One region of the Paenibacillus sp. tmac-D7 genome, then DNA from elsewhere that is predicted to be linked to it. Evidence: riboswitches for the same ligand, from Rfam matches in the RefSeq annotation. Region 1 holds a riboswitch; each other region holds the start of a gene.
What was found. A riboswitch is a leader RNA that binds a small molecule or an ion and turns the genes downstream of it on or off. The one in region 1 is predicted to bind cyclic di-AMP.

Region 1 (7,582 bases):
CGTTCCAGATCGGGCTTCGATTCTTTATCGAAATATTTGGCCGCCAAGTTGTTGTAAATCGTCTTGCGCCGCTGCACGAAGCTGGCCTGCATGACGTCAAAGAAGAACGCCTCGTCTTCGACTTCCACCGCCGGCTTCTCTCGCACCTTGAGCTTGATGACCGCCGAGTCCACGTTCGGCTGCGGAATGAACACCGTTTGCGGCACGATCGCGACCACTTCCGGTTCGCAATAATACTGTACGGCGATGCTGAGCGAGCCGTATTCCTTGCCTCCGGGCTTTGCCGCCATTCGCTCGGCCACTTCCTTCTGGATCATGACGACAATGTTCTCGAGCGGCAGCCGCTCTTCCAGCAGCTTCATCAGGATCGGGGTCGTCACATAGTAAGGCAGGTTAGCGACAACGCTTACTTTCGATACGTCTTGAAACTTATCCTTGAACAACGCCTGCAGGTCCACCTTGAGTACGTCCCCGTGCACCACTTCGGCCTGCGGATAAGGCGCCAGCGTCTCCTCCAGCATCGGCAGCAGCCGCTGGTCGATCTCGACGGCTACGACTTTGCCCGCACGTTTAGCGAGCTGCTGGGTCAATGCCCCGATGCCCGGACCAATTTCGAGCGCGCCCTTCGTCTCGTCAAGCTCGGCGGCAGAGACAATGTTGTGAAGCACATTCTGATCGATCAGAAAATTTTGTCCGAGGCTTTTCTTGAGCACAAAGCCGTACTTCTGCATCAGTTCCTTGGTTCGCTTCGGCGAAGCGATATCCTCGGACGCTTGTCCGTAACCCGGTTCATTTCCGTTTCGACTCATGACGTGGCACCCTCTTTTTCATTCAATTCCCGACGGGCCGCTTCAAACTCCTCCCGGGAAATTTGAAACATGCGGCAGCGGTTATAAAATTGCTTCCCGTTGCAATAACCGATTCCGAGACGATTGCCCATCGCAAGTCTCCGGGCGGCCGCACGAGGATGCACGATCAGCCCGGCCTCCATCAGATCGTCCCATGTGATAGCCGACTCTTCGTTTCGACCGTCGGTCCTCACGTTGGCCAGTGCCGTGCGAATCGCTTCGACCGATGCGTTCTCGACGCCGATATCGCCCTTGCTTGTCGCCGCCTCCTGCGTCAGGAAGGCATGCTTCGCGCCGGGTACTTCCTTCGTAATAATTTTGCGAATACGCTCCCCGGCATGATCGGGATCCGTGAATACGATTACGCCCCGCCGTTCTTGCGCAAGCTTAATGCGTCGAATAACGTCCGCATTGATCGCCGAACCGCCCGTTTCGATGGTTTCCGCTTCTACCGCTCGTTTAATGGCTACCGTATCGTCCTTACCTTCCACTACGATAATTTCTTTAATCATGTGCACGTACCTTCCTTCGTGAACAAGAGAAAAAGAAGAGGGACGCCTCACGAGCACCTCTTCTTATCTGCCGATCTATATATAATGAATGTAGTCTTTCCGAATTGCAAGCGCCTAATCCGCCGACGGTTTTTTGGGACCGATAATGTATACCGTATAACCGCGCTTCGTACCGAAACGAGTTGCATAGTCACCGTTCTCGAAAAAGACGTCGATCTTGTTCCCTTTCACAGCGCTGCCTGTATCTTCGGCTCGGCGGAAGCCGATGCCCTCGATATAGACCCACCAGCCGATCGGGATCACTTTAGGATCGACTGCAATCGTGCGACCTTCCGTTACCTTCGCGCCCGAAGAAGTTACGCCGTATTGCGGATGACTTTCATCCTTGCCGGTGGATGACACCCCCGCCGAATAAGCGGTTAGCGTAACGTTTTTGATTACTTGCTTGTAGCCGAATTTGACGCCGTTCTTGGTCAACTCCTCGACGTTCGGCGATGAAGAGGACAGAACGACAACCGGATTTTTCGTCCCGACGGCCACAATGCGTTGTTTGCTCTCGGTTTGTACTTGCTGATCCACGACCTGCTCCGACACAAGCACGCCGTCTTCATACACTTTCTCCAGCTTCTTCACAAGGAGGCCCTTCTGACCTTCCTGCAATACTTGCTCTTTGCCCTTTAACAATTGGGGCTCGCTCTTGGTTACTGTATCGAATGCGATCGGTTCTTGCACATCTGCTGTTTCTTTCGTCACGCGGACAACCTTCAGTTCCGCATGAGGGCTTACTTCCGTTTCCTTAGCCGGAATGACTTTATCGAGTTCGCCCACAGGGACGTTCAAATCCTGCAGAGCGGCCTCTACCGTCTTGCCAACCGTGTAAACTGTCTTCGTCTCGCCGTCGGCGGTTAATTGCACCGGCGTCGTATGCGTGATCGCAATGCGGTCGCCCGATTTCACCTTTGCATCCAGCGCATGGGAAATACGGTCGTTCTCGCTTACTGCGATTCCTTGCTCATCCAGTACTCGTTGCAGTACCTCTTCCCGGGTTTGGAACGTGCGTTCCTGTCCGTCTACAACGATCGATACGCGCTTAATGGCCGTACCGTGCAACATCATCAAGAACATGAAAGTCATAGCGAATGAAATGAGAGCGATAATCGAAATCATACGCAAGTTTTCATGCGTCCATCGCAACGCGAAGGTCATGCTGGATGATCGTCTTACATGGGTTTGCCCTGGTGTTTCAGCGCCCACTTGTTCGGTCCTCCTTAAAGCCTCGCCATTCGAGTGTTATGCATGATAAGATTCTGACGCGACTATGGTAAATTGTTTGATTGCCATTACCAACGTTTGTGCTGCTGACATCAGAGTATCCACTTGCCTGCCGTATTCACCCCCCTCGGGTGTAAAGAGTAGCCAGCTTGGACACGAATCCCTTTTACGGGAAACACAAAAAAAAGTCAGCGGAGAAGAGGAACCTTCCCGTGACTTTTCTCATTTTGTCCAAATGAAAATAAAAGCACACGACAATGCGTTACCTCTCTCTAGACGCTTACGAGGTTAGCTGACGGATTCGGACTTGAGAGTCGCCCTACCCCGGGACAGTTGCCCGCCCCAGAGATTCACCCCTAAAAAACACCTTGGCAATCATGAATGGACCGCCGCGATGTGGTTCCCCCGTTTTCCTTTCGGAAACTCAGCGATGTTGGAATTCTGGTAATCGTATGAAGTTATTATTGAGTGTACGACGCGAGGGGTTTGGTTGTAAAGTATACAAACGTATAAAAAAAGAACGGTTTTTACCCATTTTCGTTTAAATATACTCATTACGCGAATAAAATACATCTATATCTCATTCGCACGAACCGATTTAGCTGTTTTCTTTATTTTTCTCGATTCGCTATAAGTAACAGCGTTTATGCAAGCGTTTCCCAGAGCCCGACACACTCACTTTAAACGAAAAAGTTCCATCGCATTTCGAGTCGTCGCTTCGGCTAATTGCTCGATCGAAATGCCCTTGATTTCGGCCGCCGTTTCGGCGACAAGACGGACGTAAGCGGACTCGTTTCGCTTGCCCCGATATGGATGCGGAGTTAAATAAGGCGCATCGGTTTCAATCAAAAGCCGGTCCATCGGCACCTTCTCGAGTACCTCTTTCGGTTGCTTGGCATTTTTGAAAGTTACTGGGCCGCCGAAAGAAATGTAAAAATTCATATCGAGACACATTTTGGCCGTCTCCCAGCTGCCGGAGTAACAATGCATCACGCCGCCGACCTCCGCCGCTTTCTCCTCGCGCAGCGTTTGTACGACGTCTTGATGCGCATCGCGGTTATGGATCGCAATCGGCAGGCCGACCCTGCGGGCCAGACGAATTTGTTCGCGGAATACCCGATTCTGTACGTCTTTCGGCGACGTATCCCAATGGTAATCAAGCCCGATTTCGCCGATGGCAACCACTTTCTCGTGACGACACAACGATTCGATCCAGGCGAGATCTTCTTCCCTCATATCTTTGGCTTCCGTCGGATGCCAGCCCACCGTCGAGTAGATGAAATCGTACTGCTCAGCCAGCGCCAAGGAGCTTGGAATCGTCTCCCGATTAAATCCAATATTCACGATTCGACTTATTCCGTTGTCTCTTGCGCGCGCAATCACCTCGTGTCGGTCTTCATCGAATTGCGGCGCATTCAGGTGTGCATGTGTGTCGATTAGCATAACGTTTTCTCCTTCATCTTCTATATGTCGTTTAAGATCTTAGCAGCTTCCGAATTTCTTTATCCAAAGCTGGAAGATGTTTCAATACGAGTTCCTGCGGGTAATACAGGTGGTATTTTCCGTTCTGGATCCCGCTGATCGAACGCACGATTTCGGATTTTCGCGAGATTTCCGTCAACGTGTCGTGCGCATCGAGCAATAAAATCGGCAGTTTCTCATCCTGTTCGCCCGGCCGGTACACATCATAGGATTGATCGGACGGGAAATCGACTTCCAGGTAATAGGAGGGATCTAATCCTAGATTGCCTATTTTTTCACGAAGCCGTTCCAGCATGCCGACGTCCATAATTTCCAGCGTTACATATTTGAATAAACGCCGCTGCAAGAAGCGTGAGCACAAATCAGCCAACACCGCATCCTCTTCCATCGTCCATTGCATCAGCACCGTTTGCATCAACGCTTCATCCAGCAAATGGTATTCTTCTGTGGTCAGCCGATTGCCGAACAAGCTGGGCAGCGGTTCGAGCAGAAAGTGGAACGGATACCCTTCTTCAAACAGTTGTTTGGCTCTTTGAAAAATTTTATGCAGGACGACTTCCGCGCTTCGGGTAACCGGATGGAAGTACACTTGCCAATACATCTGGTATCGGGACATCAAATAATCCTCAACGGCGTGCATCCCGCTTTCCTTAACTACGATATGTCCTTGATACGGCCGCATCACGCGCAAAATTCGCTCCAGATCGAAGGTGCCGTAATTTACGCCGGTGAAATAAGCATCGCGCAGCAGGTAATCCATCCGGTCCGCGTCCAGCTGACTCGAGACGAGGCTGACGACGATTTCTTGCTGGTACGTCTTGGCAATAACGCCCGCTACCTGCTGCGGGAACGTCGGAGAAACGCGTTTCAGCACTTCGTTGACTTCCGTGTTGCCGAGTACGATTCGGCATGACCAATCCTCATGGTGAGTCCCGAACGTTTTCTCAATCGAATGCGAGAAGGGACCGTGTCCGACATCATGCAGAAGCGCCGCGCACAAGCATAACAGACGTTCTTCTCTCGGCCAATCTTCATATTGATTACGCTCGAACTGCGAGATGATTTTGCGTGTTACTTCATAAACACCCAGCGAATGCGAGAACCGGCTATGCTCGGCGCCGTGAAAGGTGAGAAAACACGTTCCCAGCTGACGGATGCGGCGCAGCCGTTGAAATTCCCGGGTATTGATGAGATCCCAGATCGTCTGATCCTGCACATAGATATACTTGTGAACCGGATCTTTAAACACTTTTTCTTCTTCCATCGGTTGTTGCATGGTATCCCTCCTCGCAATTTGCAGGTTTTGATCGACAATATTCCGCCAAAACATTGAAAATTGTCGAATGTTGTCGATTTATTTATTCCAAATTTTTGTTTCGACACGGCGTATAGATTTACATTTTATGGATATATAAAGAGACTTTTGGTAAGTAAAACCAACATTTTGGCTCTACTAGTAGCGTTATTCTATTCCATGTTATACTAATCTAGCAGTCAGGTCCATAAATTGTCACTTGGTGTTGCATTTTTAGGTTGACTATTTTGGGAATGGTTGGTATCATAGGTTTAAAGAATTATGTCGAAACATGACGATTATTTTCATTCCGCTTCGCATTCATTCTAAAATAAACAACTTCTGGAGAGGGGAATTTTATTATTATGATGAAATCAACTGGTATCGTAAGAAAAGTCGACGAACTTGGTCGTGTTGTTATTCCAATCGAATTGCGCAGAACGCTTGGCATTGGCGAGAAGGACGCTTTGGAAATTTATGTAGACGGCGAGCGCATCATGTTGAAGAAATATGAGCCGGCCTGTATCTTCTGCGGAAACGCCGAGAACGTCTCTTATTTCAAAGGAAAAATTGTTTGTCACGAATGTTTATCTGAAATGCCAATACCTGTGACAAAATAAAAAAAATAGGTTATAATATAAATAGCAATATTAACTATGGTAATTCTAACCTTTTTCATATCTCCTCTATATCCCTGATTCGAGCTTGCCCCGAATCAGGGTATTTTTTTGTGCCGATCAACCTTGATGCAGCAAATTATACAATTCGCGTTTCGGAACGCCGCGCTCCTGCGCAGCCCTCCTAAGCGCTTCCTTATGGTCCAGCCCGTCCGCTTCGTATCGGGCCACATGCTCCTCAGGCGAGAGGCCGGTCCACCACGCCGTCTCCTCCGGGATTCCCCCGTCACCCGCCCCGCCGCGAACGATGAAGCAGTATTCACCCTGCGGCGGATGGTCAACCAAATAGGCGAGGCATTCGCGGATCGTACCGCGGACGGCTTCCTCATATTTTTTCGTTAGCTCCCGGGTCAGGCAAACCTCCCGTTCTTCGCCAAGAACTTCCGCCATCCGCGTCAGCGTCTTCACAATCCGGTGAGGCGATTCATAACCGATCACTGTAGCCGCTTCCCGTCTCCAGGTGGCAAGCTCCTGTTCCATCGGTTTGGCGTCACGCGGCGGGAACCCGACGAACAGAAACCGCTCCGTCGGCAAGCCCGACATGATTAAAGCGGACAACGCCGCGTTCGCTCCCGGAATCGGGACCACCGCAATGCCCGCCTCAATCGCCAGTCTGGCTAAATCGGCCCCAGGGTCGCAAATGGCGGGCAGCCCCGCATCGCTGACCAGCGCGATATCGTCTCCGCTCTCCATGAGCCGGATGAGCTCCGGCCCGCTGGCATGTTTGTTATGCTCATGATAACTGACAAGCCGTGTGCTGATGTCGAAGTGCGTCAGCAGCTTGCGCGTCTGGCGCGTATCCTCCGCCGCGATCCACCGAACCTCCTGCAAAATCCGGACAGCCCGGTACGTCATGTCCTCGAGATTGCCGATCGGCGTGCCGACCAAGTACAGTTTTCCCTTGCCGGACTCGTTATTATAGCTTTTTTGAATGTTCACGCGCATCGATTCCTTCTATTAATAAGTGTCCGGATTATGATCCAGCGTCAGCCGACGACCAAAGTATACGTCCATCAGTTCGTCGCTGTATTCGTTCTGATTTTTGTAAACGATCAGCGGGGGCAGCGTGCGAATTTCCGGCTTCCCGTCGCGCATTCCCTCAATCAGCACCATGTTGGCTTCATGGTCCGCCCGCGGATGCACGAAACGAATCCGTTTCGGTTCCAGACGGTACTCCCGCATTAACGTACAAATTTCGACCAGCCGGCTCGGCCGATGCACCATCGCTACCTTGCCCCCGGTTCGGACCAGCCGGCTGCTGACACGAATGACGTCTTCCAACGTGCAGAACAGCTCATGGCGTGCGGCGGCTACATGCTCATTGATGTTTTGTTCGCCATTAGGAACAGGCAAATAGGGCGGATTGACCGTCACGGCATCGAACAGTCCGTGTCCAATCTCCTGAACGGCGCCGCGCAGGTCGCCCTGCCTGATATCGATTTGTGCGTCCAGCCGATTCAGCTTGACGTTCCGCTGCGCCATCTCTGCCAGCCGCGG
Region 2 (7,582 bases), on a different contig from region 1:
GGTTCGTGGAAGGCATCCGCAGGCTGACGCTGCCCTATTTCGGATTCTACGCCGCTCAACTGCTGCTGACGCTGGCTCCGCTCGTATGGCTCGTACCGCTGGCCACCGAGCTGTTCGGCTCTCAAGTGTCCTACTCGGGGCTTGTGCGCGCGCTGCTGCCTGCACTTTCGGCGTTCGCAGTCTACCTGCTGCTCATCCAGCTCGTCTTCATGTACCTGCAGATCGGCAAAGCAAGCGGACGTTCGATGCTGTTCACCTGCCTCTTTATCGTCCGCCACCTGCCGGCAATCGTACTGGCCGCGCTTACCGTGCTCGGTCTGGGGCTTCTGGCGACGGCGGCCGTGATGGCGGCGTCCTTCTTCTGGGCCGGCTTCCTGGCCCTGCTCGCCGTCCAGGTGTTCCGCCTGGCGCAAATGTTCTTTAAAGTATGGGCGATCGGCACGCAATTCGCGCTTTGGACGGAGAAAGCGTAGCGGCGTGCGCGACGCACGGCGAAGAGGCCAAGGACGCAGCAGCGGCCTTGGCCTCGCTGCGCGATATCTCCCGATATCGGCAGTGCGGCCCAGCCGTGCGTGCGGACCGCAGCCGCCAACGACCCCAGCGCCCATCCGCAAACCGCGCCTTCGCCCCGCGCTTCCCTATCCATTACCCCTGCGCCTTCTCGAGCACAAGCCGAAGCTGCACTTGGATGTCATTCTGCGTGTCGAGCGCCACGGTGTGCGGATTTTTCATGCCGAAATCGGCGAACGTCACGACCGTACTGCCTTCCAGCCTCAGCCGCCCTTGCTCATACAAGGCCTCGCTCCGGAACGTCACGTCCTTCTTCCTGTCCTTCACTTGCAGCGTACCGCTCATTTGAAAACCGACTTTCTCGCCTTCCTTCCATGCCTGCGGCAGCTGGTCGAACGACTTGGCGGTGAACACCGCTTCCGGGAACTGCGCTGTGTCGAAATAATCTTTGCTCTTAATATGGTTGTCGCGCTGCGGATTTCCCGACTGCAGCGCACTCGTCTCGATTTTGCCTTCGGCCGTCGTCCTCGACGCATCGGCCGCGTTCAGCTCCCAGCTTCCCTGAGTCGGCGTCACGACAAAATTCACCGTCTCCTTCGACGTAGTAACGGAGAAATACACCTCCGATGCCGGCAGCACCGACCACTTCCCGTCGATCTGCTCCGCCTTGATGGCTTGTCCCGTCGCAGCGGCTCCGCCGACTGGCGCGGAGGCCGGAATGACCTCCTTCACCTCGATATGATTGCCGGCAAAATAATCGTACGCGCCATAGGCCCCGGCTAGTAACACAACTGCAACTCCTGCGGATAATGCGAGTGTTTTCGTTGTCATCAATACGCCTCCTTCAATTGTTAACACTACAATTCGTAGTGTAATTGTATAAAGAAAAATCCCTTAACGGGACCGATCCGCGATATGACTCGCTCAAACGCCACGGCTTCAACTTAAAGCAGCGACAAGAAAAACAAACCCGACAGGAAAACCACAACCGGCAGCGACACGATCGCCAGCTTTACCGGCAGTCCCAGCGAAGGCTCGCCTTGCGGATCGAGAATTTGCCGGATCCGGTAGTTAATCGAGGTATCTGCGAAAGAGACGTACGCGAAGTCCATCGAAGCGGTCCGTTCCCGCTTCTTCATCAGCTTCAACAAGGCGCTCCCCAAGCTCGCCGGCGATCCCATGACCGCCATCGCCTCGCGATCGGCCAATATCTCCCGCGCAATCTTATAATGATGGTAACACCAGCGCAGAATCGGGATATAACGCATGACCGAACAAGCGAGGTGCAGCAAGAACGTCTTCAGCGGATCTCGATGATTCCGGTGATACTGCTCGTGGTACACGACCGCTTCCAGCTCATCGCGATCGAGCAGCTTCAGCAATCCGGTCGATAAGATGATCTTCGGCCGGAACAATCCGAGCGTCAGCGCGATCGGCTCCGCGCACATGACGACCAGCAGATCAGGCTTGTCCGCGCTGAACCGGGCGTTCAGCTCCTGCGTCGACCGCTCATGCCGGGAAGCGAGCAGCTTCCGGTAGGCGCGCCTCGACAAGCAGACTTGCTTCGCCCAGATCCAGAGGCTTAAGCCGAACGTATAAGCGACCAGCACGCTAAGCAGCGGCGTCACCGAATCGAAGCCGAGCGCCTTCAGCAGACTGCTGCAAATTTCAAAGACGTTGAACCGAAGCGACCAGCCGAACAGAACATGAGCCGCATATAGCCCCATCTGGACCCACACGATCAGCGCAAGGACGAACGCAGAAGCAAATAACATTCTAGACCGATTTTCCCACATGGCCTATCTTTCCTTTTTCAGGTCTTTAATTTTTTGTTCCAGCTTCTCGATCATCTCCGCATCGGCCTCTTCCAGCGCGTCGAGCATATGATTGACAACCAGCGGACCGAAATCTTCGAGCAGTTCGTGCGCAATTTCCCTCGATTGAATATCCAGAAAATGTTCTTTTGAATGCACCGGCTCGTACACCGACGCCCGCCCCGCCTGTTTCTTCATGAGCACGCCTTTGTCGACCAAGCGGTTCATCACGGTCATGACCGTATTGAAGTTCAAATGCTCATCCTGCTGCTCCAGCTTCTTCTGGACTTCTTTAATGGACTGATTCGGATGCGTCCACAGGATGTCCAGCACTTTCGACTCCAGCGGTCCGAAGAACCGTTTCAAGCCCTTCTCATAAAACTTGAAGCTATGAATTTTCATTTGCCATGCACCCCACACTACAAATTGTAGTGAAGCTATAAAGCGTTGTCAAATCCTCTCAATGAATCCGGGTCTTATACAGCTTTGTGCCATGGTCCTGGGTACCGTACCGATACTATCGGCCGCCCTCGTATGCGCAATCGCGAGCTTTCGAGGCGTTCCGACAATCGTTCACGAAGCACGTGTAAAAATTACGGAAGGCCCGGCTTCCGCATTTGTATGTATCCGCTTACAATGTCAATCTATCTAGTATACCCGCCCGGTTTCGTTTTAATCCCTGTATTTATTACAAGTTTGTGACAAAAGAAGGATATCGTCACTTTTGCTCGAATAACTGTACTTGGAAAATAAAACAGAAAATATTGCCGAATTTCTGCGCGCAGAAAACGGGGGAACCAGTTTTTGGGTGAATTGATCTCGCTTCAGAGTGATCATAGGGAACCTTCAACCGAACCCTTCAGCTAACCTCGTAGGCTCTGGAAGGGGAAACTTCTTTGAAGAAGCTTGTCAGTTTTGTTTTTTCCGCAGCACTGTTTTGCACGATTTCGGTAGGCAGCGTATTTGCTGAAACCCCATTAAGCGCAGCGGTTAACGAAGGTTTAGGCTCTCCTTACAAGTGGGCGGGCACAACAACCAACGGCTTCGACTGCTCCGGCTTCACTTCTTGGGTGTTCGACAAACTCGGCGTCGACCTGCCGCACTCCTCCAAGGGCCAAGCCCAGCTCGGCACCACGGTGGAGAAGAACGACCTCCGTCCCGGCGATCTTGTCTTTTTCAACACGGACGGCAAAGGCATCTCTCATGTCGGCGTATACGTAGGAGACGGCAAATTTTATCACTCCGCCACGAACGAAGGCGTTGTGATCACGAAGATGACCGATTCTTATTATGCGAAGCGTTATGTAACGGCCCGTCGCATCCTTTCGGATGATCAATATGGGCAGGTTATGACCGACGCCAAGTAACCATCGCTAAGACGTAAACGATTCACTTGTCTGGAAAGCCCTCGGCTTGAACCGACGATCCCGCACCTGCGTGCCGGTCGATTACGGGACAAGCCGCCAGGGCTTTCTGTCTTTTTATTCCGGGAAGGAGCCGCAGCCGCGGAGCCGTGATCCAAACAGCGAAAAAAAAGCCGTTCTCCCCGTCGTTAGACGTGAAGAACGGCTCTTCTGGTTTAACCGAGCAAGCGATGCAGCGTGCTAATCACGCGTTCTTTCTGAATCGGCTTCACGATAAAATCTTTCGCGCCCAGGCTGATCGCTTCGATGACCAGCTTCTGCTGGCCCATTGCGGAGCACATCAGCACTTTGGCGTTGCGGTCGTACTTCATGATGTTTCGCAGCGCCTCGATACCGTCCATTTCGGGCATGGTGATGTCCATGGTAACCAAATCGGGCTTCAGCATCCAATATTTCTGGAGCGCCACAACGCCGTTCTCCGCTTCGCCGACGACCTCATGCCCCAGTTCTTTCAACATTCCACCGATGATCGCACGCATAAATGCCGCATCATCCACGACAAGCACCTTAGCCATTGGAATCGCCCCTTTTGTCCGAGTCTGCTGTACGCCGCTCTATGTTTTCGACCCAAATTTTCCAATTTTGTGATATACTCATATTATATAGGCTTCTAGACCTAATTCCGATTAAAATCCGACTAAAGTAGATCAATTCAGCTTTAACTCGTTCCTTTTTCCGATATATTTCAACAAAATTCGTAAAGCTCCGGAGAAGCAACGCTCGCAAGAAGCAGCCGGGGCCTTACCGTAGACAACAGAAGTCGAGCGAAGGGAGTAATCCGCACGTGGCTAACCGGAAGATCCTCATTGTGGAGGATGAGCCCGAGATTCGCAATTTACTTAACAACGCCCTTACGGATGACGGTTTCGACGTGTACGAAGCGACCGATATGCAAGAAGCGATTACGCAGTTCGACGCGGTCGAACCGGATTTGATTCTGCTGGACATCGGCCCCCCGGCAACCGCCGGCCTGGAGACGTGCGCGGAGCTCCGCAGCTATTCCAACGCCCCCATCGTGCTGATCAGCAGTCGAAGCGGCTCGAGCGACATTATTCAAGGATTAGAGCTTGGCGCCGACGATTATATCGTGAAGCCGTTCGACCCCGCGGTGCTCGTCGCCCGGGTGCACGCGAACTTGCGGCGCACCGCCATCTTTCGCAGAGATCGCAAGTGGGAGGCGAGTGCCCCCGCCAAGGATGACGTCATTGCATACGCCGGTCTCGAGATCGACCCGGTCCGCTTTCAAGTGCTGCTGGACGGCAAGCCGATCGCGCTTGTGACCAAAGAGTTTCAGCTGCTCGTCCATCTCGCACGCAACCCCGGGACCGTCTATACGCTGGAAGAGCTGTATGCCTCGGTTTGGGGAATGGAAAGTCACGGGAATACGCGTACGGTCATTGTCCATCTCAGCAATCTGCGCAAGAAGCTGGAGCCTCTCCCTACAAGGCCGACCTACATTCACAATATTCGCGGAGTAGGCTATAAATTCGATCCCAAATAACCGGTAAAGTCCGTCCTTTCGGACGATGAGGAGATTCCATCTCATGGTGAACGAGAAAATTTTGATCGTCGAAGATACGGAAGACATTCGCGATATACTCAGGCTCTACTTAGAGCCGCAAGGCTTCCAGGTCATGGAGGCAGGCAGCGGGGGCGAAGGGCTGGAGCGCTTCGAGCGGGATTCGCCCGACTTGGTTCTGCTGGACATCGTGCTGCCCGATATGGACGGTTACGAGCTGTGCCGCCGCATCCGCAGCGTATCGAAAGTGCCGGTTGTGTTTATTAGCTGCAACACGTCTTCAAGCGATATCATTCGCGGCCTCGAGCTCGGAGGCGACGACTACATCGAGAAGCCGTTCGATCCGGCTGTCGTCGTGGCCCGCATTCATGCCAGTTTGCGGAGAGTTCCTATCGCCCGTAATCGGCCGGAGCCCAAGCCCTCTGGCTCTGTGCAGACACCGGACATCATCGTCGTCGGCGAATTAGAAATCGAACCGGCTCTTCTCCGAATCAGGACGGGAGGGAAGGAAGCGGCTTTGACCGTGAAGGAAATGCAGCTGCTCGTTCATTTAGCCGCTCATCCGAACCGCGTCTTCCCCCCCGACCAGCTGTATAAAGAGGTGTGGGGGAGCGACAGCATCGGGGATACGCGCACCGTCTTCGTCCACATCAGCAGCATCCGCAAAAAAATCGAGCCCGATCCGGCCAATCCGAATTATGTGCTGAACATTCGCGGCGCGGGGTACTTGTTTAAAGGTTAGCCGGGGGATGTTTATTCGTTCTACGAGGCTTGGAACGCCAACAGCGTAATATCGTCGCGCTGAGCCTCGTCGCCCATATAGGTTTGGAATTCGTGCCAGAACAGGTCTGCCTGTTCACGCAGCGGTGAATGCCCGTAACGGTCGAGCAGCTCGGTAAACCGGCGTTTGCCGAAGGCATACCCTTTCTCCCCGCCGCTTTGATCAAAGAAGCCGTCGGTTGCCATATAACACGACGTACCCGGCTGCAGGCGCAGCTCATGCGACACGAACGGGTACTCCATCGGCGTCCTGCGGTAGCCGATGCTCTTGCGTCCGCCTTCCAGCACGCGCGTCCCTTGACGGTCATCCCTCAAATACAAGGAGCATTTGGCCCCGGCAAAGCGCAGCAGCGTCCGGTCCTCGCTCAAATAACAAATTCCGATATCGAGCCCGTCGTCGGTTAAGCCATTCGGTTCGGTTTGGTTCAACGTCTTCTTGATCAGACGATTCAATTCGCCCAGAACGCGGGCCGGCTCCTCCGCATATCCTTCCTCCGCGACGCGGTCCAGCAGTGAAATGGCGAGCATGGTCATGAGCGCCCCGGGTACGCCATGCCCCGTACAGTCGCCAATCGCGATAAGCGTCCCGCCGGGTAGCGGCTTCACCCAGTGAAAGTCCCCGCCGACACCGTCTCTCGGCTTGTAGATCAATACGTGCTCCTTCGTAGCCGTCGTCCATTCCTGCGGGCGCAGCAGCAGCGATTCCTGAATGCGCTTCGCGTAATCGATGCTATCCATCATTTTCTCATTCCGTTCCGCCAGCTCCTGCGTCCGCTCCTTCACCTTCCGCTCAAGCTGCTGATTCATCTGCAGCGCCCGCTCATACGGATTGGCCAACCGGTGGGAAACATAATAGAACAAGAACAGGATCAACACGAACGAGATCAGTGAAACGGCAACCGTGTTCAGCTTAATGCGGCTGAGGAACGACACCGTCTCCTGCCGTTCGATTTGGAACAGCAGTTGCATGTTGGTAGAGGTCAGCGGGTAGCTGATCAGATCGGTCAGCTCGCCGTCCGGGTTCTGGAATTCCAGCGTCTGCGATACCGGACTGGCCTGCTCCAGCAGCTGCGAGACGATGTTCCCGTCCAGGAACGATCCGATCTGCTTGCCGTAATCCGACGTCTCCGCCGCCAATACGATCTCGCCCTTCGGGTCGATCAGCCACAAGCGGCTTGTTTCGCCGTACTTGAACTGCTGGAACTCCTTGGCCAGGTCCTCCAGGCTAAGCCCGACGCCGACGACGGCGAGCGGCCGGTCGCCGTCCTTCACAAGCGCATTCGTAAATACGAACGTTTGCCCACGCTCTTTGTTGTAGTCCAGGTTGACCTGAATGTCCTGCTTGGACGCGAGGAAATCGAAGAACCACCGATCCGCCTGCTCGTTCGGGCTGACCGACCCGAGCAGCTTGCCGTTCTCGCCCCAATACTTGCTCGTGCCTGCGCTTACGATGAACGAATTGCTGTAGCCGAACTGCCGCACGAGCGTCGTTAACCGCTGCAGCGAGCGCTCCTGGTACTCGCCTGCAGCCTCTC
Region 3 (7,582 bases), on a different contig from region 1:
TCGAACCAGAACTTGCTGAGCGAGTTCAGCACGTTTCCCTTATCCGGCACGGCCGGGCTTAACACCCAGTCGAACGCGGAAATCCGGTCGGTGACCGCAATCAGGAAGTGCTCGCCGAGATCGTACAGCTCCCGCACTTTGCCCTTATATAAAAGCGGCGCCTTGACATACTCTTGCGCGCTCGAAATCGCCGTTGTTGCCTTCTCTCCCATGACGTGAATGGCCTCCCTTTTAGCTTAAGCCGAGACGGCGGAAAATCGTATCGACATGCTTCAAATGCCAGCTCGGATTAAACGCATCCTCAATCTCTTCCACGCTCAGCGCCTCCGTAATCGCCGGCGTGCTCAGCACGATCTCGCGGAACGAACGCTGCTCTTCCCACGCCTGCATGGCGCGCGGCTGCACGGTGTCGTACGCTTGCTCGCGGCTGAAGCCCTTGTCGATCAGCTTCGTCATGACGCGGCCGGAGAACGGCACGCCGTACGTGCTTTGCATATTCCGTTTCATGTTCTCAGGGAACACGGTCAAGTTCTTCACGATGTTGCCCAGACGGTTCAGCATGTAGTTCAGAAGAATCGTCGCATCCGGCAAAATAACTCGCTCCACCGAGGAATGCGAAATATCGCGCTCATGCCACAGCGTCACATTCTCGTAAGCGGAGATCATGTGGCCGCGGATGACGCGAGCCAGACCCGAGATGCTCTCGCAGCCGATCGGGTTGCGCTTGTGCGGCATGGCCGACGAGCCCTTCTGGCCTTTCGCGAACGGTTCTTCGACTTCGCGGAATTCGCTCTTCTGCAAAGCGCGGATTTCCGTCGCGAACTTGTCCAGCGACGTAGCGATCAGTGCCAGCGTCGCCATGTATTCCGCGTGGCGGTCGCGCTGCAGCGTCTGCGTCGAGATCGGAGCAGGCTTCGTGCCGAGCTTGCCGCAGACGTATTCTTCGACGAACGGATCGATGTTGGCGTATGTACCGACCGCGCCGGAAATTTTGCCGAACTGCACGCCGTCCGCCGCAAAGCGGAAACGCTCCAGGTTACGCTTCATTTCTTCATACCAAAGCGCCATTTTCAAACCGAACGTCGTCGGCTCCGCATGCACCCCGTGCGTGCGTCCCATCATCGGCGTGTCTTTATAGGCAATCGCTTTTTCCTTCACGATTTCGATGAAGTTCACGATGTCTTTTTCCAAAATGTCGTTCGCTTGCTTCAGCAGGTAGCCGAGCGCCGTGTCAACGACGTCCGTCGACGTCAAGCCGTAATGCACCCATTTGCGCTCCGGGCCAACCTTCTCGGATACCGCGCGGGTGAAGGCGATCACGTCGTGACGCGTCTCCTGCTCGATTTCGTAAATGCGGTCGATGTCGAAGCTGGCGTTCTTGCGCAGCTCAGCAACGTCTTCCTTCGGAATGACGCCGAGTTCCGCCCACGCCTCACAGGACAAGATTTCCACTTCCAGCCAAGCCTTGAATTTATTCTCTTCCGTCCAAATCGCGCCCATTTCAGGCCGGGTATAACGATCGATCATGTTTGTTTCTCCATCCCTCTATTTTTTATTAGACTCCCATATATTTGAAGCCTCTATCCAGCGAAATGCCGCTTCCGGCGACGCCGTCAGCAAATTCACATGCCCCATCTTGCGTCCTTGCTTCGCTTCCTGCTTGCCGTATAAGTGCAGCTTCGCCGTCACGCCAGCCACTTCCCGCTCCGACTCGGGCTTTGCGATCCACGCGAGCAGCGGCTCCACGTGCTCGCCAAGCACATTCGCCATCACGACCGGCTGCATGAGCGCCGGATCGCCGAGCGGCAAATTGCAGATCGCGCGCACATGCTGCTCGAACTGCGACGTCCGGCACGCCTCCATCGTATAGTGGCCGGAGTTGTGCGGCCGCGGCGCCAGCTCGTTGACGAACAGCTCGCCGTCTTCCGTGAGGAACATCTCGACCGCGATCAGGCCGATGACGTCGAGCCCTTCCGCGATTTGCACCGCCATCCGTTCCGCCCGCTCCAGTACGTCCGCCGGCACTCGTGCCGGTACGATGGATACGTGCAGGATGTTGTTCACATGCTCGTTCTCCGCCGCAGGGAACGCCCGCACCTCGCCGCGCGGGCTGCGTGCGGCAATGACGGATATTTCCTTCGCGAAACGAATAAACTGTTCCAGCACAAGCTCGGTCTTGGCCCGGCTTAACGTTGCGTAGGCTTCCTCGATCTCCTCCGCCGAGCGGATGACCCACTGGCCCTTCCCATCGTAGCCGCCTGTCGCCGTCTTCAGCACGCACGGCGTGCCGAACCGGCCGACCGCCTCCCGCAGCTGTTCCACGCTGCCGATCTCCGCATACGGCGCCACTTTCACGCCAGCCGCTTCGATCGCCCGCTTCTCCCGCAGCCGGTGCTGCGTCGTATAAAGCAGCCTGCTGCCCTGCGGAACGTATGATTCGTTCATCAGCAGCTCCGTCACGCTCGCATCCACGTTCTCGAACTCATAGGTAATGACGTCCGACAGCTCCGCAAGCTTCCGTGCCGCCTCTATGTCATCGTACCCTGCTACGATCTGCTTGTCCGCCACTTGTCCGCACGGCGCGTCCGGCGTTGGATCGAGCGTAGCGAAGCGATAGCCCATCGCCCGCCCGGCAAGCGCCAGCATCCGTCCGAGCTGCCCGCCCCCGAGCACGCCGATCGTCGCGCCCGGCGCCAGCACCTTGTCCGGATCGTACGGCTTCCCCCGCACTGTTCTTTCCGTCATTCCAGCACGCTCTTTTCTATCACCGTTTGCGCAACGCGCTCCCGTCGTTCCACAATCCGCCGCTGCAGCTCCGGATCGAAAGCGCCAAGCACCTGTGCCGCATACAGCCCCGCATTCGTTGCGCCCGCTTGTCCGATCGACATCGTGCCGACCGGCACGCCGCCAGGCATCTGCACGATGGAGTACAGCGAATCGAGCCCGCTCAGCGTGGACGACTTCACCGGAACGCCGATCACCGGCACCACCGTCTTTGCCGCCACCATTCCCGGCAAATGCGCGGCGCCGCCCGCGCCCGCAATAATGATCTTCAGCCCTCGTTCCACCGCCGTCTCGGCGTACTCGAACATCAAATCGGGCGTTCGGTGCGCGGAGACGACTTTTTTCTCATAAGGGACTCCGAGCTCGTCAAGCACGCTGCAAGCATGCTTCATCGTTTCCCAATCGGATTGACTGCCCATAATGACACCCACAAGCACAGACATGGTAACCTCCGTTGTCGATTTATCGCTAACAAATAAAAAACGCCCTTCGGATAGATACTGAACTTATAGTGCAGTCTATCGGCAGGACGACAAGAAATACCCCTAAGCGCAAGTTAAGGCCTGGCACAGAACATGCCGACCTCTTCATGAACACTTACTCGTAGTCCAAAAATTTAAGGTTTTCGGGTAGATACTTTCGGGCCATATTCCCGACGATATACGAGACTATTTAACTAACTTTCCTCAAGCTCTTTCACTTCCTTAGTTTAGCAGGCTTTAACACACCGTGTCAACTAGAAAACACGAACATTCCATTATATTAATGAAAAATAGTTCGCTTTTCACGCAATGTTCATGCCATGTTCCTCATTAAAAAACAACGGCGCCAGTTGAATCCCGGCACCGTCATTCCCACTATTTCCCACGTAAGTGTATGCAAAAGGCATATTCATGAAGTCCGGCTCCAGTCATGAACATCCATTCATCCATCATTGGCCTCCTCCCTGCGGGCTCCTGATTTGAATTTCGCAAGCTCCGCCATGCCCTGCCGTACTTCTTCCCGCGATAACCCTCCGTCTTCCAGCTGCAATGTCGAATCCGTCAGCCAGCGCTCGTACATCTCCATGCCGATGTCCAGTACGCGTGAAAGCCGCTCGTTCCATGCATCCCCCTTCACTTCATCGATCCAGTGAAAAAGCGCATCTTCCGCCTTAGCAAGCCGTCCTGTCTCATCATAATAAGGAACAAGCAGTTCGAGCTGGGAGGCCTCCATGCCCGATCGACCGATCAATTCCAACGCAGTCTCGATCCTTCGCTCCGTTTCCTCGCGCAAGTCCGCACTTTCCTCCATCTTACGAATCGTCAGCAGCAGCTCAAGCCATTTAAGCGCCTCGGCCTTCCCGGCCTGTATCTGCCCTTCCTGCTGCAGTACCTTGACACGGGCCAACAGCAGGTCTGAGGCTGCGAGCGCCTTCCCGATATCCGGATGTCCGCCAGGCGAGAGGAGCGCCAGCAAATCTTTCACCGACAACGCCTGCAGCAGCTTGGAATCCAAACCGACGAGCTGCCTTAACGCATGGTTCAACAATTCCATACGCTCGTGGAACGATAACGCCTGTTTATGTAAAACTTTCATGACTACCCGAGCCGTCTGCTCGATGAGCTTCATTATATAATCGCGCTGATACATGTCTGGTGCCTCCGTTTCTGTACAGATCGTCCTGCCCCCAAGTCTAGAGCGCAGATTGCAGGAACAGGTTTTTATTGTACCACCGATCCTGTTTCCGGACATCGATTCAGGCCGAAATTCATCGCGATTTACAATTACAGGAAGTGACTGGATGAATTTATGCATTGAACCATTACGGCAACCTATGGTAAGTTTTTAAAAGCCGAATCGAACAGTTCATTTTCTGAACGTACGGGGGACGCATCACATGGGGTGAATAATTGAGTTCCGCGATTGCCGCGGGCCAGCTTAGGGAAAATCCTCTTCCCGAACCCGACAACTAACCTCGGAGGCTGACAGGAGGGATACAATTGAATAAGAAATTCAAAAGCATGCTTCTTGCATGCAGCTTGATGTTGCCTGCGTTTTTGTCCGCAGCGCTGCCGGCACACGCCGCTCCGTTAAATCTGCCCACTGATATCAAGGTGCAGATCAACGACTCGCTGGTGCACTTCCCGGATGCCCAGCCGCTTCTGGACGGCAACTCGAAGCTTCATGTTCCTGCGCGGACAATCGCCGAAAAACTCGGCTATAAACTGACTTGGCAGCAGGAAGGCTCGCAAATTCACGTTGCGATCAGCAGCGGCGATACGACCTTATCGGTCACAACCGGGGAACAAGTCATCAGCGTTAATAACCAAACCGCTTCAATCGAACATCCGGTGAAAATGGTGAACGGCCGCGTCTACGTCCCGTTCCGTCTGCTTGCCGAAACGTTCGGCAAGACCACCCAATGGGATGCGAACAACCGGATCGCCATTCTCGGTACGGACGGCAAATACCACGCTCCGGCATGGTATCGTCCCAAGACGATCGCCAAAAATTATGTGAAAGTCATTGAAGCGAAGGCTACTGCCTATACCGCTGCTCCAAGCGAGAACGGTGGGTATGGCTCGCTGGATTATATGGGTAACACGCTGAAGCTCGGTACCATCGCTGTCGATCCGAACATCATTCCCCTCGGTTCCAAAGTGTATATCGAAGGATATAACTATGCAGGGCTCCCAACCGGCGGAATGTACGCAACGGCCACCGATGTCGGCGGTGCGATTAAAGGGAACAAAATCGACATCTTCGTTCCTGAAAGCCCGAGTCAAGCATCGCGGTTCGGCATTCAACAAGTGAAAGTGTACGTTCTCGGTTCTTAAGCAACCGTAAGCCCCCCACAACAGCAGCCTTTCGAGGCTGCTGTTTTTATTTGCCTGCCTTTGTTCGTGGATAGCACACTGCGTTTAGCCCGAAACTACAAGTAAATATCCCGGCGGAGGTGGTGTGACATGTTCAGGAAGGTTATGCTGCTGATGTTCTGCTTGCTGCTCTGCTGCACGACGGCGAGCGCCGCGGCGCCCGGCAGCGATGAAGTCGTCTGGAACGTGCAAACCGATCAGAAGCTGATCGCATTAACGTTCGATGACGGCCCCAATCCGGTTTATACGCCGCAGATTCTCGATATTCTTCGAGACTATCAGGCCAAGGGTACGTTCTTCGTACTCGGCAAACGGGTGCAGTTGTTTCCCGCCATCGCCATTCGCGAAGTGAACGAAGGACATGAAATTGCCAATCATACGTTCGACCATCATTATTTGAAAAATTATCCTCCCGACCGGTTGATTCAGGAAATTCGCCAAACGCAGGAGGTCATCTTTGATATTACGGAACAGATGCCGAACGTGTTTCGTCCTCCCGGAGGTTTTTATAACGACACGCTGCTCCATTCGATGAAAGAAGATAAGCTGACCGTCGTGATGTGGTCCTGGTATATGGATACGAAGGATTGGCGCAAGCCCGGCGTCGACAAAATCGTTCAGCAGGTGCTCGGGAACGTGCACAACGGCGACATCGTGTTGTTTCACGATTTGGAGGGGGATTGCACGCAAACGGTTGAAGCCTTGAAGCGGATTCTGCCGGAGCTTAAATCACGAGGCTATCAATTCGTAACCGTGTCCGATCTTATCGCGAAGACGCGGAAATAAACAAAGCCGGCCCACTGGTGCGTGAGGCCGGCTTTGCAATAGCATTGGCATGTACTTATTTTTAGTTTTCCATTATTACATAATTTATGATATTATAAATGAAGAAAAGCGTACATACGTTCCTGTCTGGAGTTGATACATGATGGCGACCGCCACCAAGGACCCGTATATCCGCAGCATCGAACTGCTTCGGGATAAAGTGCCTTCCTTCACCCGTTATCCGTTCCACCTTTCCGCTCTGCGTGATTTCTCCGGGTTAAAGCTTCACCCCAAAGTTACTTATATCATCGGAGAGAACGGAACCGGCAAATCGACGCTGCTGGAGGCGATTGCTATTGCCTGGGGTTTTAATCCCGAAGGCGGCACATTAAATTTTGCGTTTTCGACGCGTGATTCCCATTCGGAGCTTTATCGTTACATCCGCTTGGTTCGGGGCGTGACTAAACCGAGAGACGGATTCTTTTTTCGAGCTGAAACTTATTACAATTTGGCGACGAATATCGACCAATTGGATAGCGAATTTTCGTACGGAAGACGCATCATCGACTCCTATGGCGGCAAGTCGCTTCATGAGCAGTCGCACGGAGAGTCATTCTTCTCCGCATTCGTCCATCGTTTCGGAGGCAACGGTCTCTACATCTTGGATGAGCCTGAAGCCGCACTGTCGCCGTTGAAGCAAATGTCGATGCTTGCACGTATCCACACCCTCGTTGAGCAGAACTCCCAGTTCATCATCTCGACGCACTCGCCGATTCTGATGAGTTACCCGGACGCCGTTCATTATCAATTAACCCCGGATGGTTTACAAAAGACGACTTTGGAAGAAACCGAGCACTACTTGATCACGAAGCAATTTATGACGAATCGGGAACGCATGCTCCGTACTTTATTTGAAGACGAGGAGTAAAAAAACAGGCGCACGTACTCCGCCTGTTTGCTATTGCTGCGCTAGATCGGTTTGCCGTTCTTCTTATTATCGTAGCGGTGACTGCGATTATCCAAGGGTCCCGGGCTGCCGCCGACCGGCGGTTGGATTTGAACCGGTTCTTCCGTCGTCCGGGTACGATGCAAATTTGTCGCCGCCGCGGCATGCGTTCCTAGTTCCGCCAGCTCATTATTCGAATTGTTTCCTTGAATCGGACTCATAGCTGAAT
Region 4 (7,582 bases), on a different contig from region 1:
GAGGGAGCGCAGGCGTCGGAGCCGGAAAGCTTCGTGACCAAGGATTGGCATGATCAACGCCCCGCGCTACAGCATCTACCGCGAGCGCGTCTTCCAAACTGTGCGCAAGCACCGAAACACAGTCCAAGCCGGCGCAGGCCGGAACAACGCCTTTTGTCGACCACGCTCCCAGCGTCGGCTTATAACCGACAAGCCTGTTCAAGGCAGCCGGTACACGTCCCGACCCCGCAGTATCCGTCCCCAGAGCGAAAGCTGCATGACCGCGCGCTACAGCAACTGCGGAACCTGAGCTTGAACCCCCACTGATCAGTTCTCCACGCAAGGCGTTTTTTGTCTCGCCGTAAGGACTTCTTACTCCCACCAAACCGGTTGCGAATTGATCCAGGTTCGCTTTGCCGACGGGAATAGCTCCAGCTTCAATTAATCGTTCTACAACGGTCGCATGTTCTGTCGGCGTATATTCAAAATCCGGGCAACCCGCCGTTGTCGGAACATGCGCCAAGTCAATATTGTCTTTGATCGCAAAAGGAATCCCCCACAGCGGCGCTTGTCCCTTGTCCAAAAGCTTCAGACGGTCCAAGTAAGGCTGAATCATCTTCATGCTGGGCGGCGTAATCCATATATTCATTTCCGCATCTTCGGCGGCCCGGTTTATAATTTCATTCACAACTTCTTCAGGACTCCAAACATTGTTTTGATACATTTCCCGTAACCAAGAAATCGACAATTCTCTCGGAAGCATGCGGGTGTTCATCCATTATCACCATCCTTTTTTGTAACATCCTTTACCAAGTGCGTGTTAAAAAATTGATTCGACGGCACAGCTTCCTCAACCGGCAGGAAGATACTGATTTGCTCCGACGGAACGATATCGTCGTTAAGTACGGAGTGTACGGTTCCTGCCGGAACGTGAAAGGTATCCCCGGCCTGATAGTTTTTCCACTCCCCATTACACAGCAGCTTTACTTTCCCAACCGTAATATGGATGATTTCCGCTACATCATGATAATGCGGGAGCACCTGTCCGCCCGGACCGATTTTTTCCCAGAGGATGGAGCTGGTCCTTATTCCCAGCCCATCCGCCTGCTGTGCATTCAAGATTTCCCGGTGATACAGCTCTCTGTGGTTGGGCATTAGCTCCCATTCCATCTCATCGCCAACAATAACTTTGGTTTCATTTCCCGTGATCATGTGATGTCCTCCTCAACGATAGCTAGCCGGATTGTCCGTTTAGAAATGCTCCAACGCTTTCAGCACCCGGGAAGAGTCGGATACACTGCCGAAAACCCCACCCTGCATCGTTACCATTTTGAGAGCCGCCTGATGATTGCCGATATCCGTCGCCCCGGTGCAATCTTCCAAAATCAAACATTCATAACCTCTGTCGTTCGCTTCCCGCATCGTCGTATGCACACATACATCTGTGGTAATGCCAGTTAAAATCAAATGTGTAATGCCTTTGTTTTTCAAAATCAAATCCAGGTCCGTCGCATAAAAACTTCCTTTGCCGGGCTTGTCGATCACCGGTTCCCCTTCCAAAGGCTTTAGTTCTTCAATAATGTTCCAGCCCGGCTCCCCCCGAACAAGAATACGGCCCGCGGGCCCGGGAGAACCGATCTCCGCACCAATCTGTTTACTTCGCCATCTTTTGTTCGCAGGAAGATCGGAAAGATCGGGCTTATGCCCTTCCCGCGTATGAATGACCGTAAAACCCGGAATTTTCCGTACCCTCTCCAACAGCGCTTGAATAGGCTGAATGGCTCTTGCCGTCAAGGAAATGTCATAGCCCATCCGATCCACATACCCCCCTTTTCCACAAAAATCGATTTGCATATCGATGATGACAAGCGCCGTTTTCTCCGGCACAATCTTCCCGTCAAACGGCCAGTTGTACGGGTTCGCTTCCACTTGCATAAAATCACATCCCTTTCTCCCTGCTTAAACGATGATATATAACTTAACAAATGTTTGGGAAAAGGTTGTTATTGTATGATCCCCGTCCCTTATTGTTATATTATATGACGTAAAAAACCTGATTTCATTATCATCATTCAACAATTAATGGGGATTTTTATTGTGTCTTTTTAACAAAAAACGATTGATTATAAATATTGTGTCATTTTTTATTACATTGAAATCGTTTGTAAAATCATATGTGCAAAAAAAATAGACCTTTTTCCGGATATTCCGGAATAGAGTCTACTGCTTGTTTTTAACGCTTTCCTGACTAAAAAAGAGGGACCCTAGTCCCTCTTTCCGGTTAAAGATTGATTCAAAATTTGCATTTTTTCAATTTGATCTTTCGTTTCCTTCGTCCCTAAAGCGTGAATTTTTCGATAGATTTCTTGTAAGGCCATATCGTATCCGACGTTGGCCTGGTCGTAATGATAAGGAATGCCTGCCGCATGCGCTCTCCAAAAAGTGTCTATCTCGAAATCTTCCTCGACTTCAAACAACTCCTGAAGCTGCTTAATTTCTTCGTCGGTTGCCTCGATTTCTAATTCATAGGCGGCATCGCCTTGATTAGACATGATCGACCTGGATTGAACCGATACATAATACTTATTTCTCTCCATGTTAGTCCTCCGCGTTAATAAAAATAATACATCCAAATAGCGGCTCCGATCGCAAGAACAATCGGAAACAGCACATAAGCTATCATCATGGGGTTAGCGATGAAGTAATGCTTGACTGAAGTGGGATTCACTCCTTTATCCATTTCTTTGGTTCGCTGCCTCCGGATCAATACAATGGAAGCGATCAAAGAAATAACGATGATCAAGTAAGCCAAAGAAAGCAAAATTTTCAACATCGCATTATCGGACTCCTTAATTTAAAATTATTGTTATTTATTTTTCGTTAAAGAGATAAAAATTATGATTGACGGTTGACTCCTCAATCGGACTATTATTTGGAAAAAAATAAAAAACCTTGATTTCTCAAGGTTTTGTCACACCATTCCCGTATTAATTCCAAACGTCTTGTGCAATATTAACGACAAGACGTATTTTGTCCCACTGCTCCTCTTCCGTGAGAAGATTGCCTTCTTCCGTTGAAGCAAAACCGCATTGGGGGCTTAAGCAGAGCTGATCCAAGCTTACATACTGGGCAGCTTCATGAATTCTTGCTTTGATACGCTCCGGATTTTCCAGTTCACCGAATTTGGACGTGATTAATCCTAATACAAGTTGGATATCCTTTCTATTTACATGACGTAAAGGTTCAAATCCGCCGGATCGCTCATCATCAAATTCTAAAAACAGTCCGTCTACCTTGAGTTTGCCAAAAATAAATTCGGATACGCGATCATACCCGCCACTGGCCACATAAGTAGATTTAAAATTGCCCCTGCATATGTGCATCGTAATCTTCATATCTTCCGGCTTATTGGCTATCGATTCGTTAATAGCCCTGGTGAACAGCTGTGCTAATTGTTCCGCAGAAAAGCCTCTTGCCGCAATTTGTTCCTGACCTTTCTCGGAGAAAAATACGGACCACGAGGTATCATCCAATTGTAAATAGCGGCAACCAGCATCGTAGAAAGCCTGAATCGCTTTTTGATAAGCTGCGATCAAATCATTAAAAAATTCATCATAATTCGGATAAACGTCTTCTTCAATATGCCCTCTAAAAAATAACATGTTCGGACTAGGAATTGTAAATTTAGCAACATGCTTGCCTGCAATTTGATGAAGGAATTTATAATCCTCGATCATAGGATGGTTATGAAAATCTACTTTACCTGTTACTTTCACTCCGTGAGCTTTGGTTTGAACACCCTGAAATTGAATCCCTTGCTCCGTTTCATAGAGCTCAACACCAACAAGCTGCGATAGAAAATCGAAATGCCACCAAGCGCGTCGAAACTCACCGTCCGTCACAGCGGCCAAGCCCAATTTTTTTTGCATGTCAACAAGCCGGACGATTTCTTCATCTTCAATGATACGCAATTGCTCTGCTGTAATTTCCCCATTTTGCTTTTGTAAACGCGCCTGTTTAAGTCGCTCCGGTCTTAAAAAACTACCTACATGATCTGCCCGGAATGGTCCTTTAGCCAGTACTGCCGTCATTTTGCACATCTCCTCTTCTAAAATAGGATGTAGTGAAGCCGGATTCACTCCACATAGGATGATCCAAATGAAAAACCATGCAAAAAAGACATCTTCACCTCAACAAAAAGAAGGAAAAGATGCCTATGATTGCATGTGAACAAGCAGCGGCTCGTCTTTAACACTTTCCTATCTTCCGTAGGTTAAAGCAGTGTTGTCAGAACAGGCAGGTCTCCTGGCTCCGGAATTCACATCATCAGCGGCCTTCCCGATCCACGTTTATCAAGATCAGTGGCAGTATAGCTGAGACTCCTCCGTTACAGTGGCGGGACCGCGTCGGCTTTGCACCGGACTTCCCTATTAAGCTTTAGCTATGGCTAGAGCACCTTGTTCCCACAGGTTTTCAGTTGTAATTAATTAAGATCTTATCCTATTATCCTGTTAATATCAAGTTAGAATATAGCACAGCGATGCTTTATTACATGACTTATGTGGTTGTTCATCTAGCATGCGCTTGCGGCAGATCAGGGAGCTCATTCACCGAAATAACTTCATCGGTTTTCTTTTGGGGCTTCTGCCAATATTGATCGCTACCTGGCAGATCATCGAACCATGCCGCATCTTCAGGGCAATCCAACACTATGAACTTGCCGTATTCGTTATCCCGCGACTGGTGATATTTCAGATAGGCCTTTCCGTTATCAATAGCCAGAATTTCGATTTTGCCGGAGGTGTGACTCATGGATAGACGCACCCTTTTACCTAAGCCTGAAGTGCGCGCCTTGGCTTCTTCCACGATTCGGTACACTTGCTGCAGCGGCAGAACGAACTCGCGATTGCCGGCCACCGGACGATTGACGAAGAAATAATAGGGGGTTACGCCGGCCCATGACAGCTTATCCAGCAGCTCTGCCAATCGTTCGGGGTTATCGTTGATCCCTCTAAGAATAGGCGTCTGATTGACAACAATAGCGCCGGCTTGATGAAGAGCTTCAAAGCCTTTCTTGGCTTCGGCGGTAATCTCGCGAGGATGATTGATATGCGCCATCACATAAATCCGCTGGTTTACGTTTGAATGACGGCGGATGACTTCCAGCAATCGTTCGTCTTCATAAATCCGCATCGGATTAAAAACAGGTATTTTCGAACCGAGCCTTATAATTTTAACATGGTCGATTTCTCTTAACCGGCTCAGGATGCTTTCCAATTTGGCTGTTGCCAGAATCAAGCTATCTCCTCCGGTAAGCAGCACGTTGTTAATTTCCGGATGACTCGCAATGTAGGCTAGACCGGGATCCATATCTTTCGTCGCTTCATGAACGTCATTGCGAAAGAGTCGCTTCCGGAAACAATATCGGCAGTATGCACCGCATACTTCAGAAACCAGCAAGAGAGCCGTAGTCCGATATTTGTGCTGGCAGCCCGGCACTACGTAATTGGTATCCTCATCGGAGGCATCCCAACGCCCATATTCGGATAACTCCCCTTCATTAGGGATGACCAGCTTTCGGATCGGATCTTCAGGATCGTCCCAATCAATCAGGTTCAAATAATAGTCGTTCACCCGAAATACAAACTTATCTGTAATCGGTTTAAGCTTCTTTCTTTCATCCTCAGGAATTTCCAGTATCTTATCAATATCCGTTATATATTTCGGCTGTGTCATATTTGCTCCTCCTACTACGAGTTTTTTCAAACCACAGACCTGATCTGGTTCCCTCCTTTTCCTGGAATAAACGATTTGTGCTTTCTTTTAACAAGTAAAACAAAAAAGACCCGATCGAGACGAACGATATCGCAGCATGGCGATAACCGATCGTCATTCGAAGGGTCTTCAAACAAACAAAAAGACCCTGATCTCGGGTCAATAGATGCAGGTTAATGCAGACCCATCTCCTGCTGACGAGGTTAGCTGCCGGGCTCGGGAAAGATGGTTCCCTACATCGTTACATGATTCGCCCCAATTACATTGGTTCCCCCGCTTTCCGATTCGAAAACCGGAAATTAAGCGTACGTTTATGATATACAAACATTTTTGATAAGTCAAGGAAATATGTTTATCTGGTTTCCCGATGTAAGGTGTGTCTTTGGAGACGCGGACAATATTTGCGCATTTCCAATCGTCCGGTTTGATTCTTTTTGTTTTTTGTCGTCGTATAGTTACGATCTCCCGTTTCCGTGCAAGCCAATGTTACGATTACCCTCATCCTGTTCACCTCCTCTACAGTTGCCAATTACCTTGATTGCTCGTCCTCAAGCTCAGCGAATATTTCCGCGCATCGTTGCATCAGCAAGCAGAAAGAACGGTTGTGTCCGATAAAAAATGAAGAAAGATCGTACCGGTTCCGGCGCGGCTCCCATGTTACAAGCAGACGGTGTCTCATCCGTGTCAGGGCCAGCTGTACGAATCGATCCGCTGTCGCCGAGCCGGTGATGGTTATATACGCATAGAGCGAATGATCTTCAGGTTCATCCAATAAACTTACGCCTGCGCAAGAAAATTCCGTCTGGATGCGCGTCCGCTTAAGGAGGGTAAGAGCCATAAGCAGTTCGGCATCGACCGGGGTGTTCCCCAAAATAACGGTTTGTTTGGGACGCTTTCTTGGCTTCGCCCGCTGCACCCAACAGGCCAATTCCTGTTCCCGGCGTTGCCATTGTGTCTGGGAGTGATGACTAATGATCGTCTCATCATCGTTTTGTGTGCTCTTCTTCAATATCACACCCCCCCATGTAAACCGCTATAAACCCAGCACGCAGGGTTAGGGCACAATTCCCTGACCGGATGTTAGCATTTTTGTCACTGCAACTTGGACCGGGGCCGTTCACGACAATAATATTTGTAATTTTTACGATTACTTCACATCATACCTTAACCTTAACGGCCAGTCAACTGCGAAGCTTGAAGTTTTTACCTCGCCGACGAGTTTAGGCTGATTTTGCCAGCTCCATAGATCCTCTCGGTCTTCCGGTAACTTCGCAACGGTTATGCAGGCGGGTCTTCTCCTGCACAACAAAAAGAAGTCTTTCCAAGATCGAAAGACTCCCCGTCAGCAAGGCATTTTAAGATATTGCCTTGCTTGCTCTTTTACATTCGCTACTTTTGCAGGTGTGATAGGTGCCCATGAAGTCGAGACGATGATCCGTTACTTTAAAGCCATATTCTTGTTGAAGTCGATTCTCCAATTCAAGCAGCCAATCGTCTTTGATTTCCTTGAGCGCCCCGCATACCGTGCAAATCAAATGATGGTGCATATGCGTATGTTCTTCGCTGCGGAGGTCGAAGCGGGCAACCCCGTCTCCGAAGTTCATCTTCTCCACGATATGAAGCTCGGCCAGCAGCTCCAACGTCCGGTATACAGTAGCCAGGCCGATATCGGGATATTTGTCTTTCACGAGCATATACACATCCTCGGCGCTCAGATGTTCCTGCTCATTCTCCAATAAAACCCGAACCGTCGCTTCGCGCTGGGGGGTTAATTTATAGTTGCTGCTCCTCAACTGCCGATTGATTTTGTCGAGTTGTTCCAATACCA

Region 2: linked by a shared signal. The riboswitch ahead of FKP33_RS24105 (C40 family peptidase) and the one ahead of FKP33_RS22650 (resuscitation-promoting factor) in region 1 are both predicted to bind cyclic di-AMP.
Region 3: linked by a shared signal. The riboswitch ahead of FKP33_RS22850 (stalk domain-containing protein) and the one ahead of FKP33_RS22650 (resuscitation-promoting factor) in region 1 are both predicted to bind cyclic di-AMP.
Region 4: linked by a shared signal. The riboswitch ahead of FKP33_RS03680 (KamA family radical SAM protein) and the one ahead of FKP33_RS22650 (resuscitation-promoting factor) in region 1 are both predicted to bind cyclic di-AMP.

What each region holds. Positions count from the first base shown of each region.
Region 1 is NZ_VIDW01000048.1:16,693-24,274, forward strand. It holds gene rsmA (16S rRNA (adenine(1518)-N(6)/adenine(1519)-N(6))-dimethyltransferase RsmA) at 1-809, opposite strand, end outside; gene rnmV (ribonuclease M5) at 806-1,360, opposite strand; gene FKP33_RS22650 (resuscitation-promoting factor) at 1,475-2,566, opposite strand; cyclic di-AMP (ydaO/yuaA leader) riboswitch at 2,894-3,072, opposite strand; gene FKP33_RS22655 (TatD family hydrolase) at 3,308-4,075, opposite strand; gene FKP33_RS22660 (HD domain-containing protein) at 4,107-5,390, opposite strand; gene FKP33_RS22665 (AbrB/MazE/SpoVT family DNA-binding domain-containing protein) at 5,774-6,028, shown strand; gene rsmI (16S rRNA (cytidine(1402)-2'-O)-methyltransferase) at 6,146-7,030, opposite strand; gene FKP33_RS22675 (tRNA1(Val) (adenine(37)-N6)-methyltransferase) at 7,043-7,582, opposite strand, start outside.
Region 2 is NZ_VIDW01000059.1:2,251-9,832, forward strand. It holds gene FKP33_RS24085 (hypothetical protein) at 1-473, shown strand, start outside; gene FKP33_RS24090 (YceI family protein) at 646-1,341, opposite strand; gene FKP33_RS24095 (M56 family metallopeptidase) at 1,455-2,285, opposite strand; gene FKP33_RS24100 (BlaI/MecI/CopY family transcriptional regulator) at 2,310-2,726, opposite strand; cyclic di-AMP (ydaO/yuaA leader) riboswitch at 3,080-3,217, shown strand; gene FKP33_RS24105 (C40 family peptidase) at 3,221-3,691, shown strand; gene FKP33_RS24110 (response regulator) at 3,904-4,263, opposite strand; gene FKP33_RS24115 (response regulator transcription factor) at 4,533-5,249, shown strand; gene FKP33_RS24120 (response regulator transcription factor) at 5,293-6,009, shown strand; gene FKP33_RS24125 (SpoIIE family protein phosphatase) at 6,030-7,582, opposite strand, start outside.
Region 3 is NZ_VIDW01000049.1:21,465-29,046, forward strand. It holds gene FKP33_RS22825 (phosphoribosylaminoimidazolesuccinocarboxamide synthase) at 1-212, opposite strand, end outside; gene purB (adenylosuccinate lyase) at 232-1,527, opposite strand; gene purK (5-(carboxyamino)imidazole ribonucleotide synthase) at 1,546-2,745, opposite strand; gene purE (5-(carboxyamino)imidazole ribonucleotide mutase) at 2,742-3,227, opposite strand; purine riboswitch at 3,369-3,470, opposite strand; gene FKP33_RS22845 (DUF6483 family protein) at 3,709-4,416, opposite strand; cyclic di-AMP (ydaO/yuaA leader) riboswitch at 4,607-4,765, shown strand; gene FKP33_RS22850 (stalk domain-containing protein) at 4,767-5,603, shown strand; gene FKP33_RS22855 (polysaccharide deacetylase family protein) at 5,733-6,428, shown strand; gene FKP33_RS22860 (AAA family ATPase) at 6,571-7,335, shown strand; gene FKP33_RS22865 (hypothetical protein) at 7,377-7,574, opposite strand.
Region 4 is NZ_VIDW01000003.1:201,795-209,376, reverse strand. It holds gene atzF (allophanate hydrolase) at 1-754, opposite strand, end outside; gene FKP33_RS03705 (cupin domain-containing protein) at 751-1,191, opposite strand; gene biuH (biuret amidohydrolase) at 1,231-1,914, opposite strand; gene FKP33_RS03695 (hypothetical protein) at 2,244-2,576, opposite strand; gene FKP33_RS03690 (hypothetical protein) at 2,591-2,812, opposite strand; gene FKP33_RS03685 (5-methyltetrahydropteroyltriglutamate--homocysteine S-methyltransferase) at 2,967-4,070, opposite strand; cobalamin riboswitch at 4,258-4,455, opposite strand; gene FKP33_RS03680 (KamA family radical SAM protein) at 4,549-5,715, opposite strand; cyclic di-AMP (ydaO/yuaA leader) riboswitch at 5,934-6,070, opposite strand; gene rpmG (50S ribosomal protein L33) at 6,107-6,256, opposite strand; gene FKP33_RS03670 (hypothetical protein) at 6,284-6,769, opposite strand; gene fur (ferric iron uptake transcriptional regulator) at 7,110-7,582, opposite strand, start outside.